2 regions of the Neobacillus sp. PS2-9 genome follow, and region 2 is predicted to be linked to the other one. Evidence: riboswitches for the same ligand, from Rfam matches in the RefSeq annotation. Region 2 holds a riboswitch; the other holds the start of a gene.
What was found. Region 2 has a riboswitch for cobalamin ahead of RCG25_RS15765 (DUF4430 domain-containing protein). Riboswitches for the same ligand answer to the same signal wherever they lie in the genome.
Positions count from the first base shown of each region.

Region 1: it holds a riboswitch for cobalamin, as region 2 does, so the genes downstream of both, RCG25_RS12195 (ribonucleoside-diphosphate reductase subunit alpha) here and RCG25_RS15765 (DUF4430 domain-containing protein) in region 2, are expected to answer to the same signal.

Region 1 is NZ_CP133269.1:2,410,891-2,419,511, forward strand. Features, by position in the region: gene RCG25_RS12170 (VanW family protein) at 258-1,256, shown strand; gene RCG25_RS12175 (alpha/beta hydrolase) at 1,332-2,351, shown strand; gene RCG25_RS12180 (bifunctional metallophosphatase/5'-nucleotidase) at 2,490-4,238, shown strand; partial or broken gene RCG25_RS12185 (iron-containing alcohol dehydrogenase) at 4,367-5,542, shown strand; gene RCG25_RS12190 (acyl-CoA thioesterase) at 5,567-5,968, shown strand; cobalamin riboswitch at 6,072-6,271, shown strand; gene RCG25_RS12195 (ribonucleoside-diphosphate reductase subunit alpha) at 6,402-8,621, shown strand, end outside.
Region 2 is NZ_CP133269.1:3,109,124-3,117,744, forward strand. Features, by position in the region: gene RCG25_RS15740 (CBO0543 family protein) at 1-113, shown strand, start outside; gene RCG25_RS15745 (ECF transporter S component) at 210-902, opposite strand; gene RCG25_RS15750 (ABC transporter ATP-binding protein) at 881-2,524, opposite strand; gene RCG25_RS15755 (energy-coupling factor transporter transmembrane component T) at 2,506-3,384, opposite strand; gene RCG25_RS15760 (DUF4430 domain-containing protein) at 3,403-4,137, opposite strand; gene RCG25_RS15765 (DUF4430 domain-containing protein) at 4,193-5,989, opposite strand; cobalamin riboswitch at 6,118-6,305, opposite strand; gene RCG25_RS15770 (5' nucleotidase, NT5C type) at 6,625-7,197, opposite strand; gene ribE (6,7-dimethyl-8-ribityllumazine synthase) at 7,213-7,683, opposite strand; gene RCG25_RS15780 (bifunctional 3,4-dihydroxy-2-butanone-4-phosphate synthase/GTP cyclohydrolase II) at 7,898-8,621, opposite strand, start outside.

The sequences.
Region 1 (8,621 bases), 700 kb from region 2:
TCTATCTTAATGAATTAAGAATGGTGGTGTAGTTAGAAACCTTCTTGTATAACAACGCTCATTCTAATCCCTTCTATTCTTATTATACCATACTTTATTATGGGTGACGGAAAAGCAATCGGATTGTATCGATATAGCCACAGTAATAATGACATGCCTTGACGAATAAAATGGGTGAATGGAATTGAATCCCATAGTGATCAATAAATTGGGATTAGAACACCACTGAATAACTAATAAGAGGAGTAGTTGGGGCAATGAGCAAACGAAATTGGGCTATTTCAATTTTTGTCATTAGTAGTCTGATAGGATTGACGGGGTGTACAGAGGGAACAACAAAAGAGGTGGCACAGGAAAAAAAGGTAATACAACCTCAAAAGCAATCCGAAAAACAGCCGAAAGAAGAACCACCGAAGGTAGAGGAACCTAAGCAAATTGTTGTTAATGTCATTGACCCGAATACGAAAACAATTATTAAGAGCTTTATTCCGAAAGATATGGGGTTTGAAAACAACAAAGAGACCTACAAAAAGGAAATTGAAAAATGGGCTAAAGATTTGGCGAGAGGAACTGAAACATCAACGGGGTATGACCAGCGAATGGTACTCGATAAAATTGATGCAAATGGGCAAATCATTAAGGGAAAACCGAAAGTGATATTAGAGGAATCGGAATTAGTAGAAAAGGTTATGGCCGCATCTCTTATTGGTGGAGACATTGAACTGCCTTTGTACGTTACTGAAAGTGGCTATAAGCCTGAGGAAATCTCTCATTTAGGAGAAGTAATAATAGGAAAATTTACTACAAGATTTAATAGCGGAGTGGTGGGGCGTTCAAAGAATATCGAGTTATCAGCACAAGCTATCAACAATATCATTGTTGGATCCGATGATATTTTTTCCTTTAATACTACGGTTGGACCTAGTGATGCTGCACACGGATATCAAAAGGCAAAAGAAATTGTAAATAAAAAAATGGTAGATGGGATTGGTGGAGGAATTTGCCAGACTTCTTCCACGTTATTTAATGCAGTGGATTTATTAGCAGTAACCTATGTAGAAAAGCATCACCACTCATTATCCGTTGGTTATGTTCCTGCCGGTCGTGATGCGACAGTGTCATATGGTGGCCCAGATTTTCAATTTAAGAATACAACAGGATATCCATTTTTAATAAAAGCAATTTATGGAAAAGGCACCTTAACTGTGGAAGTAAGAACATCAGCTGCTTATCAAAACCTCATAGCAAAGAGATAAAAAAGAACACAAAAGGTGACAGCGATTGCTTGTCACCTTTTATTGTATAATAGTATTAAAGAGAGGTGGTAAATAATGGTGTTACTTTTTAAAAAAAGAGAGTTCAGGATCGCAACTTCCGGGATAGATTCTGTTGAGAAAGTAAGATTGGGCGGAGTGGAACAGACCGTACTAATTCAGGCAGAAAATCCTACAAAACCAGTTCTGCTTTTTATTCATGGAGGACCGTGTATGCCTGTTCCAGGTGTAGTCTCTCGAGGTCAAGATTATGCCGTGTCTACTACAACTAAAGAACTCGTTAAACACTTTGTTGTTGTGTTTTATGATCAACGAGGTGCAGGAAAATCTTATGATAAGAATACACCTGCTGGATTTATGAGAGTCGAGCAATACATTACTGATTGCAATGAATTAGTAGATGTACTCAGAAGTCGCTTTAACCAAGAAAAGATATATTTGGCCGCCCATTCATGGGGCTCCATTATTGGATTAAATATGGCCTTAAGATATCCGGAAAAACTTCATGCCTATATTGGTATTTCACAAATTTTAAATTGGACAAATAATGATAAACTCTGTTATGACTGGGTTGTAAATAAAGCAAAACAAGCCAATGATCAAAAGACTTTGAAGAAACTGTATGAATTAGGACAACCTCCCTATCTCAAAGTAAAACAATGGACCGAATTTCGCCGACCGCTAATTAAATATAATTCTATGGTATATAAAAGTGAAACGGTAAAACATCCAGGTATGATTGGAGGGTTAAAACAATTTTTTACTAGTTCTGAGTATTCCTTAATGGATATTTTCCATTCCTTTTATAGTGCCTATAATCTTACATACACCCAAGAATTAATCGAGGATTTTGCAAAAATAAATTTAAATCAACTAAAAAAAGTAGAAACTCGAATTGCATTTTTACATGGTACAAAAGATGCTCATGTAGAAGGGAAACCGGTGGAAACATTTTTTAATAATCTAGAGGCACCACTTGGAAAAGATATGGTTTGGTATGGAAATTCATCGCATATGTTTCATCCGGATGATGCTAGAATGATAGAAAAATATATTATCGATTTTGCTCATGCGTAATTTTTGAATGGCAGAGCAATGAGGTTCTAGGAAACCACGTGTATTTTATACGTGGTTTTTATGACGATTTTATACATATTCCTCCTTTTTCAAGCAAAAAATACATTTGGCTATTTAGTAAAAAATAGGAGGTAATATATGAAGTGGTTTTATAGAATAATTATGTACTCAGTAATACTTGCCCTATTTGGGTGGACGGAAAAGCATCAAGCTTTATCACGAGTTTTAGATAATCAGAATCATTACGGTGCAAACAAAACAAAAAAAGATGTACTTCAAGTGGCAAGGCAAAATCCACAAGGGGATCAAGGCCTATCCGAAGAATATCATGGACATCAATCTGAGCGTCCTGAAGCCAAAAATCCTAAAAAGGCAAAGCCACCTGCAGCGGACAACCGGCTTGTTCAAGTTCAACTTTTAGGAATCAATGATTTACATGGTCAATTAAATGTTACTCGTAAAGTAAATGGAAAGCCTGCAGGGCGCATTGACTATTTAGCTGCTTATCTAAAACAAAGAGAAGCGGTGAATAAAAACACACTTCTTGTTCAGGATGGAGATATGGTTGGAGCCAGTCCACCAGTATCGGCATTATTACAAGATGAACCGACCATTGAGCTACTAAATAAACTTGGATTCGATATTGGAACTGTTGGAAATCACGAATTTGATGAAGGTTTAAATGAACTCCTTCGTCTAATAAAGGGTGGCCCCCATCCAAAAACAGGGGATTTTGCTGGTTCTACATTTCCATGGATAGTAGCTAATGTAATCAATGAGAAAACAGGAAAACCTATTCTACCTCCCTATCACGTGATTAAGGTAAATGGAATGCCAATTGGTTTCATCGGGGTTGTAACCACTGAGACACCGACTGTCGTTGTACCAAGTGGTGTAGCGGGCTTAAAATTCACCGATGAGGTAGAAGCGATTAACCTCAATGTTGCTGAATTAAAAAAACAAGGAGTAAAATCGATTGTTGTTCTAGCCCATAATCCAGGTACATCTGGCCCAAATGGAGAAAATCCTACAGGTCAGCTTGTAGATATCGCCAATCGAGTGGACGATGAAGTGGATATTATTTTTGGCGGTCATAATCATGCTTATATGAATGCTACAATTGATAATAAACTGGTAGTTCAGTCGTATTCTTATGGGACGGCTTTTTCAGACGTTGATATTGAAATTGATCCGAAAACGAAGGATATTGTTTCCAAGCGGGCAGAGATTGTGACAACCTTTCAAGAAGGAATAGAGCCAGATCCTGAAATTAAGAAAATGCTTGAAGGTTATGAAGCGAAGGTAGAGCCAATTGTTAAACGGATAGTTGGATCTACATCTGATAACTTAACAGCAAAGCAAAATGAAAATGGTGAATCTGTTCTTGGGGATTTAATTGCCGATGCACAAAGAAAAGCGATGAATACAGATTTTGCCTTTATGAACCCTGGAGGTATACGAGCTGATATTGATCCGGGTGATATTACCTGGGGTGAGGTATATACGGTACAGCCTTTTAATAATGAATTGGTAAAAATGACAATGACCGGGCAACAAATTCGTGACTTGCTTAACCAGCAGTGGGGTACAAGAACTGCGATCCTACAAATTTCTGGTTTAACATATACTTGGGACCCTAATAAGCCTGTTGGAAACAGGATAGTGAGTGTCAAGCTTTCGGACGGTACAGAACTTGATTCCGCTAAGTCGTATACGGTAACAGCAAATATCTTCTTATCTGGTGGGGGAGATGGTTTTACTGAATTCACTAAAGCCCAAAATAAAGAAGTTGGTCCGGTTGATTTAGATGCGCTAGTTAATTACATTACCGCACAGCCAAAATCGTTTTCCTATCCACTTCAAAATAGGATACAGAGGGTACAATAATACAATAAAGGATGGCTCTTCTGTTTAGAGCCGTCCTTTTTCATTAGTTGACCTTTGATTTAAGTGGATAGAAGATTTAGAATAATCTATATAAACGATTTCATTAATTAATAGGGGAAGTGAGAAACATGGAGCAATTTATTTCACCAAAGAAAATTTACCATGGGGCAGGATCGTTAACAAACTTAAAAGATATATTAAAGGATTTACAAGCTAAAAGAGTGTATTTATTATCTGACCCAATTGTAAAGGAATTAGGTGTGATTCAACCCATTCTCAGCATCATTGAAGAGCTAAATATTGGAATTCAATTAGATATTAATGTTGTACCGGAGCCTTCTATAGAGGTAGGGAATCAAGTGGTAAGTAAAATTAGAAAATACAATCCTTGTTTAGTTATTGGTGTAGGTGGAGGGAGTGCTCTTGATTTAGCAAAGGCTGCTGCCGTCCTTGTAGAAAATGAAGGATGGATATAGGACTATTTAAATTTAAGCGGAACGACAAAGCTTTCAAAAAAGGGGCTACAAAAGATTTTAATTCCGACGACATCTGGAACAGGTGCAGAGGTTACAGATATCGCTGTTTTTTCTTTAGAGGAAACAAAAGATGTTATTACTCACGAATATTTGTTGGCTGATTATGCAATTGTCGATTCATCGTTAACTTACACATTACCACCAAGAGTAACAGCTGCAAGTGGCATTGATGCCTTCACACACGCCTTAGAGGCTTATACTTCAAAAAACGCCACTCCACTAACTGATATTTTAGCACTAGAAGCAATGAGAAAGATAATTGGGAGTATTCGTACGGCAGTAGAGAACGGTCAAGATCGGCCAGCAAGAGAACAAATGTCATTAGCCAGTTTATTGGCGGGATTAAGTTTTTTTAATGCAGGTGTGGCGGGGGTTCATGGTCTAGCTTACCCCCTTGGTGGCTTATATAAAATACCTCATGGGGAATCAAATGCTGTTTTATTGCCTTACGTCTATGATTATATATGGCCGGCTTGTTTGGAAAAAATCATGGCAGTCGCTGACCTATTTTCGATAACGAGCAAGGGGAAAAGTGAAAAGGAAATCGCGCAGGAAGTGGTTCATAGCTTACTAGACTTGGTGCAAGATGTCGGTCTGCCTACAACACTAAGTGCATATAACATCCAACGGAAGGATATTAAAAGGTTGGCTGAGAATGGGTTTAAACAGAAAAGGCTATTAAATAGGAGCCCAAAAGAGTTTACTATTGAAGCAATTGAGCAAATTTACGTCAAGGCTTATGAAGGAGTTATAACAAATGATAATTAACTTATGGAGAAGGGGGAAGCCTATATGTATAAAAAAGTCATTGAACCTCGTGTTTCTGAGACGGACGGGGTGGGTCATATCAATAATACAACCATACCAATTTGGTTTGAAGCCGCTAGAAACGAAATTTTCAAATTATTTACCCCTGACTCTTCCTTTAAAAATTGGAAAATGATTATTCTCAATATGAACGTGGATTATTTAAAACAAATATATTTTGGAAAGGATGTAGAAGTTTTTACATGGGTTAATAGGATAGGAAATTCCAGTTTACAGCTTTATGAGGAAATCCATCAGGAAGGAAGAATTTGTGTAAAAGGAACAGCCACTTATGTAAATTTTAATCTCAAAACACAACAATCTGAAACAATACCTCAAGAGATTAGAAGAGAACTGGAAAAGAATCTTTATCAACAAGATGAATGATAAAGAAAAAGATGCTTGATATTTTATGGAATATATACTAGTATTTATTTTAACCGCTTTATACAAGATGTTGTTATGTTTTTGTGATAAAAAACTATATATTGTGTTTGCCTTGAGAAGAGATGCCGTTAGGCTTAAAAGGGAATCTGGTGAAATACCAGAACTGCCCCCGCAACTGTAAATGCTGACGAAATGAGAAAACCACTGTATAAGAGAGTTTAATTGATTAGGCGCTTATACGGGAAGGACTCATAGTAGGGAGAAGCATAAGTCAGGAGACCTGTCTTTCTTAAGATGTTTCAACTTCTTCGGGGATTGAGAAGATGAAACGGTGGCGACAGGAGACACCAGAAATTTTTGCGTCTTCTCTACTGTTATCGTTTCATCCGCTCAGTTCACCTTGAGCGGATTTTTTTAATTTGGGGGAAAAATTATGGCCATTAAGGTACAAGAAGAGCTTGATTCTGTTTTGGAATCTATTAATCAAGCTGAACAGAAATTTAACATTGATGCTTCTGATTTTAAAAAGCATATAAATCAGTTGGGAGGAACAGACACAGACGTTAATAAGCAAGCACTATTCTATGCAGTTAACCAAATAGCACTAGATCAACCCGATTGGACTTTCGTGGCTGCTAGCTTGTATTTGCAGGAATTATATTGTGAGGCAGCAAAAAATCGGGGATATGAATCCACAAAAAAATATGGAAAATTTTATGTGCTCATTAAAATACTAACGGATTTAGGAATCTATTCTAGTGACTTACTAACCCTATATAGTAAAGATGAAATACATAGTATAGCAAAAGAGATCAGTCAAGATCAGGACCACTTGTTTAATTACATAGGATTATTCCTATTTGCAGATCGTTACCTTGCACGGGATTATGAACGGAACGTCTATGAGCTTCCTCAAGAGCGTTTCATGATTATTGCTATGACGCTTATGAAGTATGAAAAGAAGTCCATTCGCTTAAGTCTAGTAAAAGAGGCATATTGGGCTTTAAGCAACTTATATATGACGGTCGCAACCCCTACATTAGCAAATGCAGGAAAAAGCGTTGGTCAGCTTTCCTCATGTTTTATTGACACAGTCAATGATTCCCTCGATAGCATTTATTTAAATAATTGGGATATTGCCAGGTTGAGTAAAGATGGTGGGGGAATTGGAATCTATTATGGTAAGGTTCGTGCTTTAGGTTCCGATATTAAGAAATTTAGAGGAAACTCTTCCGGTATTGTCCCATGGATCAAGTTAGTAAATGATACTGCTGTAAGTGTTGACCAATTAGGTCAGCGGCAGGGAGCCATCGCTGTATATTTGGATATATTTCATAAAGATATTATGAATGGATTCCTTGACTTAAAAACAAATAATGGAGATGAGCGCCGGAAAGCCCATGATATTTTTACCGGGGTTTCTATCCCGGACTTATTTATGCAAAAACTTGAAGAAAAAGATGATAACGGTAGAAGTATTGGAGAATGGCATACGTTTTGTCCACATGAGGTAAAACAGATCATGGGCTGGAAAGATGAAAAGGGTAATCTTCTTGGATTGGAAGATTTTTATGATGAAAGTGATCACAAATATTTTACCGAGAAATATGAGGAGGCGGTAAGTAACCCACTTCTTCCACGTAAAACATATCGAGCTATGGATATTATGGCACGAATTATGGTTTCACAACTAGAAACTGGAACTCCATACATGTTTTACCGTGATGAAGTGAACAGGAAAAATCCGAATAAACATCTTTTAGGCAAGGGTCGTACTTCAATCTATTGCAGTAACTTATGTACCGAAATTACGCAAAATATGTCACCTACAACGATCGTTAACGAATTTCAGGACGAAGAGGGAAACATCGTAATGGTACGTAAACCAGGTGATTTTGTTGTTTGTAATTTATCCTCTGTTAATCTTGCAAAAGCTGTACCAGCGAATGTCTTAGAACGACTAATACGGATCCAGGTAAGAATGTTAGACAATGTCATTGACTTAAATACAATCTCAGTGGGGCAAGCACAGATTACGAATAAAAAGTTTAGAGCCGTTGGCCTTGGCACGTTTGGTTGGCACCATCTTCTTGCACTAAAGGGAATTCAATGGGAATCCTATGCTGCCGTTCATTTTGCAGATGTATTATATGAAGACATTGCTTTTTACACCATTCGGTCTTCAATGGAACTAGCAAAAGAGAAAGGGGCGTATAGTCAGTTTAGCGGTTCTGAGTGGCAAACCGGTGACTATTTTACACGTAGAAATTACCAGACAGATAGGTGGAATGATTTAAAGAGGAAAGTAGCTATTCATGGACTTCGAAATGGGTGGCTTATGGCTATTGCACCAAACTCTTCAACAGCAAAAATTGGTGGTTCAACAGATGGAATTGATCCTATCTATTCGGTGGAATACGCTGAAGAGAAGAAAAATTTTAAATTTAAAGTGACAGCACCTGACCTAAATCATCATACTTACACTTATTATCGTCGTGTAAGGCATGAAATTGATCAAGTTTGGAGTATCAAACAGAATGCTGCTCGTGGACGTCATATTGATCAGGCAATTAGTTTCAATCTTTATGTTCGACATGACATAAAAGCGAAAGATTTATTAAATCTTCATTTGGAATCTTGGAAGCAGGGGCTT
Region 2 (8,621 bases):
TTACCGTATTGAGAGTTCATTTTTTGAAGCCGCTTCTAGCATGGGCAATTTCTTTAATATGGATGATTTTTCTATGGAATTGGTTTAATGTGCCTATGAATTTATTCAAATAAATTTATTGTTAGGTAGTAGTGCCATCTCTGACCAAATAGGAGGGAAATTGTTCGGTCAGAGAGAAATTTTTTCTGATTTAATTCTAAGTTACTACTTTATTTTAATAATCCATATTTCCGCTTAAACCGGGTCAAAATTTTTATCCAAACCTCACCAAACAAAAGTAAAAAGATTACATTTGAAACGGCATGCATCGTATCGAAAGTAGCACTCCCTATTAAATAAACTATGAACTCCTTCCACTCAAATGGGCTTCCTGATTGAACAATTGATAAAAACCCCCACAGATTCATTACCCACCCGAACAAATAACCCCATGCAATTCCAAAAATAATCCGACCCGTTTTACTAGTCAGTATCTTTGTGTTTCGCAGCCATCCTGCCGATAACCCGACTAATCCCCATGCAGCCATCTGCCATGGAGTCCATGGACCTTGACCCAAAATCATATTAGAAGCAAGTGCTGCCACGGCCCCAATAATAAACCCGCTTTCAGCACCGAATACAAAGCCAGACATCATAATGACAAAGGTTGTTGGCTGAACACTTGGAAGGCTCGCAAACGGAATCCTACCAACGGCAGCAATCGAGGCCAAAACTGCCAATAAAACAAGCTCACGAGGTTCCACCTTTCGACGTTCAAAACGGACGAGAAAAATCAAAATAGCAAGAAAGACGAAACCAAAGCTTAACCATAAATAGGCATCTTCAAATAAATAAGTAAAGCCCAAAATAAGCACTAATGTAAATAAGACGAGTATCGTTTTTAGCCCTTTGTAACTACGCATGGACGAATAACCTCCTCTAGCGTCATCGGGGCATTTGTCGTTCTATCACGGAAAATCCGCTGAATCATCGTTGTGTAAAAGAAATTTCCTTTAAAAAACTTCTTAGGTTCATCCTCAGAGGTAATCTTCCCTTGAAACATCATTCCACATTTGGTTGCGTACTGTGCCGCGAATTCCACATCATGAGTCGACATGAAAATAGTCATACCAGACCTACGTAAATCATTTAGAATGTTTGCTAAATTTTCTTTTGAGATGGGATCCAGTCCCTTTGTTGGCTCATCCAGCAACAGTAATTCTGGCTTTCTCAATAATACACACGCAAGTGCCGCCTTTTGAAGCTCCCCCCCACTTAAATCGTATGGGTGACTTGATGTCAAATGAGCAATCCCTAACTCGACTAACAAGTTCTCTACCTCATTCATGTCAGTTACGTTCCATTGTGTCATTGTTTCCTTGATTTCCTTTTCAATCGTTTCCTGAATAAAAAACAATTTAGGATTTTGCGGTAAATAGCCAATTTTTCCGGTTAATTCCTTGTTTTTATACCCTTTTAAGGGCTTGCCTTCGAGAAGAATTTTTCCGCCTTCCAGCTTCAATAAACCTGCTAGAGACTTGAGTAAGGTAGACTTACCTGAACCATTTCCACCCAACAAAGCATAAAATTCGCCTTTCTTCAGACTTAGATCAAGCTCGTCTAAAATAAGATCTCCCTGCTTATCGTAGCGACATGAAACATTAATCCCCTTGATCAATTCATCGCCGAGTGAATTAAAAGGATTGTTTTTTTTCAGATAAATAGGCTGTAACTCTGACTTTTGAACCCATTTCCTACCTTCTTTAACACTAAGAGGCATCATTCCCTTGCCATCCGATTCTAAAAATAAAGCTGGAATACTAGGAATAAAAACCTTGTTTGATGATTTCCAAATTTCAGGAAGCACCTCTCGCGGCTCACCTGACATTTGCACCCTTCCTTGATCCATCATGACAATTTGATCCGCCAATGTAAAAACTTCTTCAAGGCGATGTTCTGCAATAATAATTGTCATCCCAAATTCATCATTCAGTCTCTTTAAGATATCTAAAAATTCCCGTGCACTCACTGGATCCAACTGTGCAGTTGGTTCATCGAGCAACAAAATATCTGGCTGCATAAGTAAAACTGAAGCGAGGTTAATTTGTTGTTTCTTTCCACCTGAGAGTTCATGCACTTTTTTGTGCAGCAATGGTTCAGCACCAAAAAAATGAACCATTTCGGCTACTCTGTTTCTCATTTCATTCGTGGAAAGTCCAATATTTTCAAGGCCAAAGACTATTTCATGAAGCACATCATCCGCAACCATCTGATTTTCCGGGTCTTGAAAGACGAAGCCGATTTTGTTCGAAGTATCCTTTGCCTCCTGAAGACTTTCCCCATTAATCGTCATCATCCCTAATAGGCTTCCATGTGGCTGGATTTCTTTTTTTAACAATTGTAAAAGTGTGCTTTTTCCAGAACCGGAAGCACCGAACAGCACGACGAATTCACCTTTATTAATAGTAAGTGATAGGTTCCTTATGGCTGGTTCCGAACTGCCTGGGTATGTAAAGGTAACATCATTTATTTCAATAAACGCCATCGGACCATTCCACCTACTTCTACTATTAATGGAAAACTTAAGAACATAAAATAACATAAAAAAGCTAAGGTATCCATTACAGAAAACTGCCAAGCTTCCATAATTGGATAGATTGTTAATACACCAAAGCCTGAAAATCGCTCAAATAAAATGATAGCAAAAAGAACAACTAAATAAGACATTGAAAGGAAATCTGTTTTCTTAAACTTAAAATATTCGTAAGAAGTACGCCGACCTTGGCCATAGCCCCTCGCATTCATTGAATCAGCTGTTTGAATGGCTTCCTCAAGCGAATAGGTTAACAGTGTTTGCACATAAAGCATGCCCATCTTCATCCTTGTTTTCCATTTCCCCTGATTCATAGAATTCCCCTTGCTCCTTTGAACAATCGAGATTTCCTCCATTCTCCTTCTCATTAACGGAATAAACCTTAGAGTCAGCATAAGAAGAACAGCAAATTGTGGGAGGATTTTTGCAAACAAAAATAATAGCTTGTTAGGCGTCATGATTATGTTATACGAAATAAATAACGCAATAATTCCTATTATAGATACAGCATCCATTCCTCCATACAGGACAGCCTCAAGTGTCACCCGATGCTCATTGATATCAAAAAGCAAATGTCGTCCTCTTTCATTAAATAAAGGATTTGTGACAAGCATGAGAAGGAAGGTACTGATGATAAAGATATACCAGCGTCTCAGTCCCTTTAACTGATCATGAATAAAGTTAATCATTAAAATGACTATTAAGGCCGCACCGAGAAAAATGGGATGTAGCATAAGAATTAACAGCGAAATGGCCCCAGCATAAAAAAGAAAGGACACAAGAGGATGAAACCGTTCAAAACGACCTTTCATCCCCAGTTCCCCCTTATGTTATTCGGTATAGATACATTCAATCCGATCACCATCTTTGATTTTTGTAACACCAATACTCTTAGTGAGACTAATTCCATTTTGCTCAAATACCCAACCGCTTTTTGGACCATAATCAAACTCATAAATATTATCAATTCCTTCGATATAGGCAGTTGCCCCGCTTCCTCGGGAATCAATCACAATACCATGTTTTTTAGCTGTTGCTAAAATAATATCATAAATGGTGTCCCCGTCTTTAAAACTAACTTTTGTTGCAGCAACAATGATGCCCTGATCCTTTGGTCCAACAATCGATAACGTTACCGTATTTGCCGGCTTTGGTGGTGTGGTGGTACTTGGCTTTGATACCGGTGTAGTCGACGTTGGTGTTTGGGGCGTAGTCGTCGGCGTACTACTTTTATTTGTCGTCACAGCCGTATTTTTTTTGGTCGTCGGCGATTGTTGCTGACTAGATGGACTCGTTTGCTTCGACGTACTGGTTGGTGATGTAGACTGATTTTCCTTCTTTTCTTCAGAAGCAACCGTTGATGAATCCGTAGGTTTGTTTTGTTCACTACTCGGTTCTACTTTTGCCTCTTCCTTTTTTTCTTCTTCATTTTGTTTTTCTACATGAACAGTTTTTTCTTCTTTGGTTGTTTCCTTCGTAGTTTGTTCATTCGAACTACATCCAACTAAGGAGAACAAAACGAATAATAGACTAAGAAATGCTGTACCTTTCATCCATTTTTTCATAGATGCGCCTCCTCTAGGGTGCCCCTCCTAAATAGAAGAAGGGGCCATATTTCACTTATGAAAATCTTTTTCTTTGCTTCATATAAACTAGACTTCCGATTAGCATAATCAAAAGACCAACCATGAGCAGGTTATAACTATCTGTAGCAGTATTTGGCAACGTATGTCCCTTCACACTATTACTACCATTATCTTGATGAGGAGTTGTCTGTACTGGTGCCTCCTCACTAGGTGTTTGAGTCTCAGTCTCAGGCTTCTCTGTTTCCGGCTTTTGTTCAACTAATGGAAGCTGATATAATGAGCCTTTTCCTGTTGTATACAACTGATAAGCAGCTAGCGCCTGGATTCCCTGTGAAGTAGTGAATGGGTCACTTACATCTCCTCCCTGCCAATCAAAGCCGCCATCGGCATTTTGGAAGGATAGAAAATATTCAACAAGTCCTTTAAATGGAGCTGCATTCGAATCCACCCCTAAAGCTGTCAGGGCAATGATGGCCTGTGCTGCAGTTGAGCTATTATCTATTTTTGAAGCTTGATATTGTGTGGATAAATACTGGATGGCAGCATCTACCTTGCCCTTCACTTCAGGCTGCTTACTATATGGAGCAAGTGCTGTTAAAATCATCGCGGTTGTATCAATATCGCTAGTAGCACTTTCATCCCAAGCCCATCCGCCATCTTGATTTTGCCTATCTAATAAATGCTTCACTATCTTTTCTCGCGTCCATTGTGCTGATTCAGGAATGGAAAAGTTCGCACTATCTAGAGCAATTAAAGCATATGACACGCCGATTAAGCCTTGCTTTGTCACATTACCATTGTAAATGGCTTCCACCAAGTTATAGCCACCTACATTTGATGGGTCACCACCAGCTGCAAGAATTCCGAGAACATATCGCTCTGTATCGGTGATTCTATTGAACTTCCCTTGTTTTTCCCTGACTAGTGATTTTACTGATGTAAGGTATGTAGCAGGAATGGTCTGTCCTGTTTGTTTTAAGGCAATTACTTCCCATTCGCCTAGATTATTCTTCAACACATATTTGCTGGCTGAATCGACGGAAGCTTGAATTGTCTTTTCAGTAAGCGTTCCACCAGAAGGATTCGGGTTTGTTTCTCCTCCTGTGTTACCATCACCTGATCCATTTTCCCAAGATTCAAGTTTAAAGCTAATTTGGTTTCCTGGTTGAAGCGGGTAGCTGTCTGCACCAACCTCGGCCATTTTATCGTTTACGTAAAAAGCCCAATAATTTGTCCCTTCTGCTTGTATATCATTAATAGAGGTAATCATTTTTCCGTACTGACTTTCACTATATCCAACCTTATCAGGGCCAAGAATTACTTGTAATAGTTGAAATGCAGTTGGACTTCCAATCACTTCAATTCCTGATTGATCAGTAACGTTATTTTTATCACTATTAACCACTTTGAGCGAAACCGTATTCTGTGGTTTTTTTGTCCAATCTGTCAAACGGAACGTTAATTGGTCACCATTCTGGACAACATAGGTGTCAGAACCAACCTGTGCTGCAACACCATTGATAAAAAATGCCCAATAATTTGTCCCTTCTGCTTTTACCCCATTAATTCCAATGAGCATTTTTCCATTGGAGGTATCAGTAAATTCAACATTGCTTTCACCAACAGCTGCAGTTAACGCTTCTGTTGCTGTTTCAGTGTCACTGATTTGAACAGTGGTTTTTGCTAAGATTGGGTTGGCTCCATCCAATCCCAAAACTGTAATGGACCCTTGTTTCGCTAAGTCGGCTGCTAGTACAGGAGCTTGTAGCCCACTCGTGAATAATGTAAAAATTAACAGCATGACCATCCACAAATTTCTTTTCTTCATCATTTTGAAACTCTTCCTTTCCTAATTAAATAGCCATAAAAAAATCCCCCTAAAAGGAGGAGGAGTGTTATGTACGTTAAGGAGGAAACGAGAAACCGCTTCTGTTCTTAACACTCTCCTATCCGCGTAGGCTGTTGTGTTCAAAAACAGGCAGGTTTCCTGGCTCATGATCATCGCTCCCTAAGTCTTCCCATCTATCGACAGTGACATGTTTAGGTTACTCCCATTTACAGTGGCGGGACCGCGTTGGCTTTAACCAACTTCCCTATTAAGCTAAAAGTCTATCTAAGACCTTAGCACCTGTTTTACCGAGCTATTTTTTTATGTTAACACTATTATAGTAAAAGATAGTCAGGTTTGTATACATTTAATATCTATATATTGGTGCTTTTTTTGATTCGCTGATAAATTCTTAAATCCGCTGATAACAGTTGAAAATTTGCTGATAAATTTCTAGATTCGCCGATAAACCCAGAAAATTCGCTGATAAAAAATTAAAACTTTAAAATAATTGTGTAATTTTACACTACATTTTGTAATTTTAGCAGGAATTAATTAAAAATTGGAATTCAATTGTAAAAATATTAGTCGTTTTCCATAAAAAAATAGGAGAAGGCACACATAGCCTTCTCCTATTTTTATTTTTTATCTTCAAGTAGAGTTTTCTTCAGCTGTGACCAACAATGTATTCTTGGCAGTTGAATGTGTTGGTTGTAAGAGCTGTTTTTCATTAATACTTTTGATCCTGACTCCTTAAGAGTCTCCAATACTGCGGGCTTGTCGTCAAAATAATAATCTAACCCTAAATCTTTAATGATGTTAATCTTTTCTGAATCCTTCATCCCGCAATAAAAAGAATGTTCATCGACGGGAAAACCAGCCTTTACTAGCCAGTTTCTCGTACGTTCACAATGCTCCACTGGTCTTGAGGTGATATAATAAATCTCATGTCCTTCAAGTTTAAGCTCGTTCAGAACCTCAACGGCATGTGGAAACGGTAAACAGTCCGTGTTATAAATCTCCTCCAAGGAATCACGCCACATCCTGCTCCCTTCTTGATCACTTAACCCGAAAGGCTCATGGATTTCAAGAGTTGTTAAGCTAAGATAAGCTTCAATAGGAACAGCCTTCTGTAATTTTTTATTATACAAATGAAAGGCATGCTCTCTTAGGTTTATTAATGTGTCATCGATATCAAACCCAAACTTCATCAGATGTCTGCTTTCTTATTGCTCGATATTTCTACATAAATTAGCCATTTCGATGGCTGAAACAGCAGCATCCCAGCCCTTATTGCCTGCTTTAGTTCCCGCACGCTCAATAGCTTGTTCAATGGAGTCTGTTGTTAACACCCCAAAAATAACTGGAATGCCACTAGTTAATGCAGTTGCTGAAACACCTTTAGCTGCTTCATTACAAACATAATCAAAGTGAGGCGTTGAGCCACGAATAACCGTACCAAGCGTGATGACTGCATCATACTTTTTACTATTTGCCATTTTTTGAGCAATTAACGGAATTTCAAATGCACCTGGCACCCAAGCGATATCAACGTTTGCTTCATCAACACCATGTCTTTTTAGCGCGTCCTGTGCTCCACCTAATAATTTACTTGTAATAAATTCATTAAAACGTCCAACCACGATTCCAACTTTTAATCCTGATCCTACTAAATTTCCTTCAAATGTGTGTCCCATGTAAATGCCTCCATATAATTTATATATTGACTCTTTAAAATTGCCTGTTGATTTCCGCTCCAGGTGCTTCGCTTTCTGTGGGTGTTTCGGCGAGCCTCCTCGGCGCTAGCGCCTGCGGGGTCTCCCCTGAACCATACTCCCACAGGAGTCTTCGCACCTTCCACTCCAATCAACAGGGTAAAAAATTCAGAAATGTTCTTTAACACAGCATATATTAATAATGAAACATGTGCCCTAACTTATCATGCTTTGTCCGTAAATAATTGGCGTTTTCTTTTCTCATTTCCATCTGAAGTGGCACCCGTTCAACTACTTCAAGATCATACCCCTTCAAACCTTTTATTTTTCGGGGATTGTTTGTTAACAGCATCATTTTCTTAATGCCTAAGTCCTTCAGTATTTGAGCCCCGATGCCGTATTCCCTTAAATCTGCTCCAAAGCCAAGCTTTTCATTCGCTTCAACGGTATCATAGCCTTCTTCTTGCAGCTTATATGCTCTCATTTTATTTAACAGACCAATCCCGCGTCCTTCCTGGCGCATGTACAAAAGCACGCCACTTCCCGCTTGATTGATTTGACTTAAGGCTGCATGAAGCTGTGGCCCACAATCACAGCGGTAGGAACCGAATACATCCCCTGTTAAACATTCTGAATGAACCCTGACAAGGACGGGTGTTTCAGGGTCGATTTCACCCTTCACTAATGCAACATGTTCTTTATCATCTACAAGATTGGAATACCCCACAGCTTTAAAGGTGCCAAATTCGGTAGGCAAATTGATTTCCACCTCACGTTTGACCAAGTTATCCTTTTTGTTTCGATATTCAATCAAGTCTTTGATGGTAATCATTTTTACGTTTAGCTCATCCGCTATTTTTCTAAGTTGAGGAACTCGAGCCATTGTCCCATCTTCATTCATGATTTCACAAATGACCCCT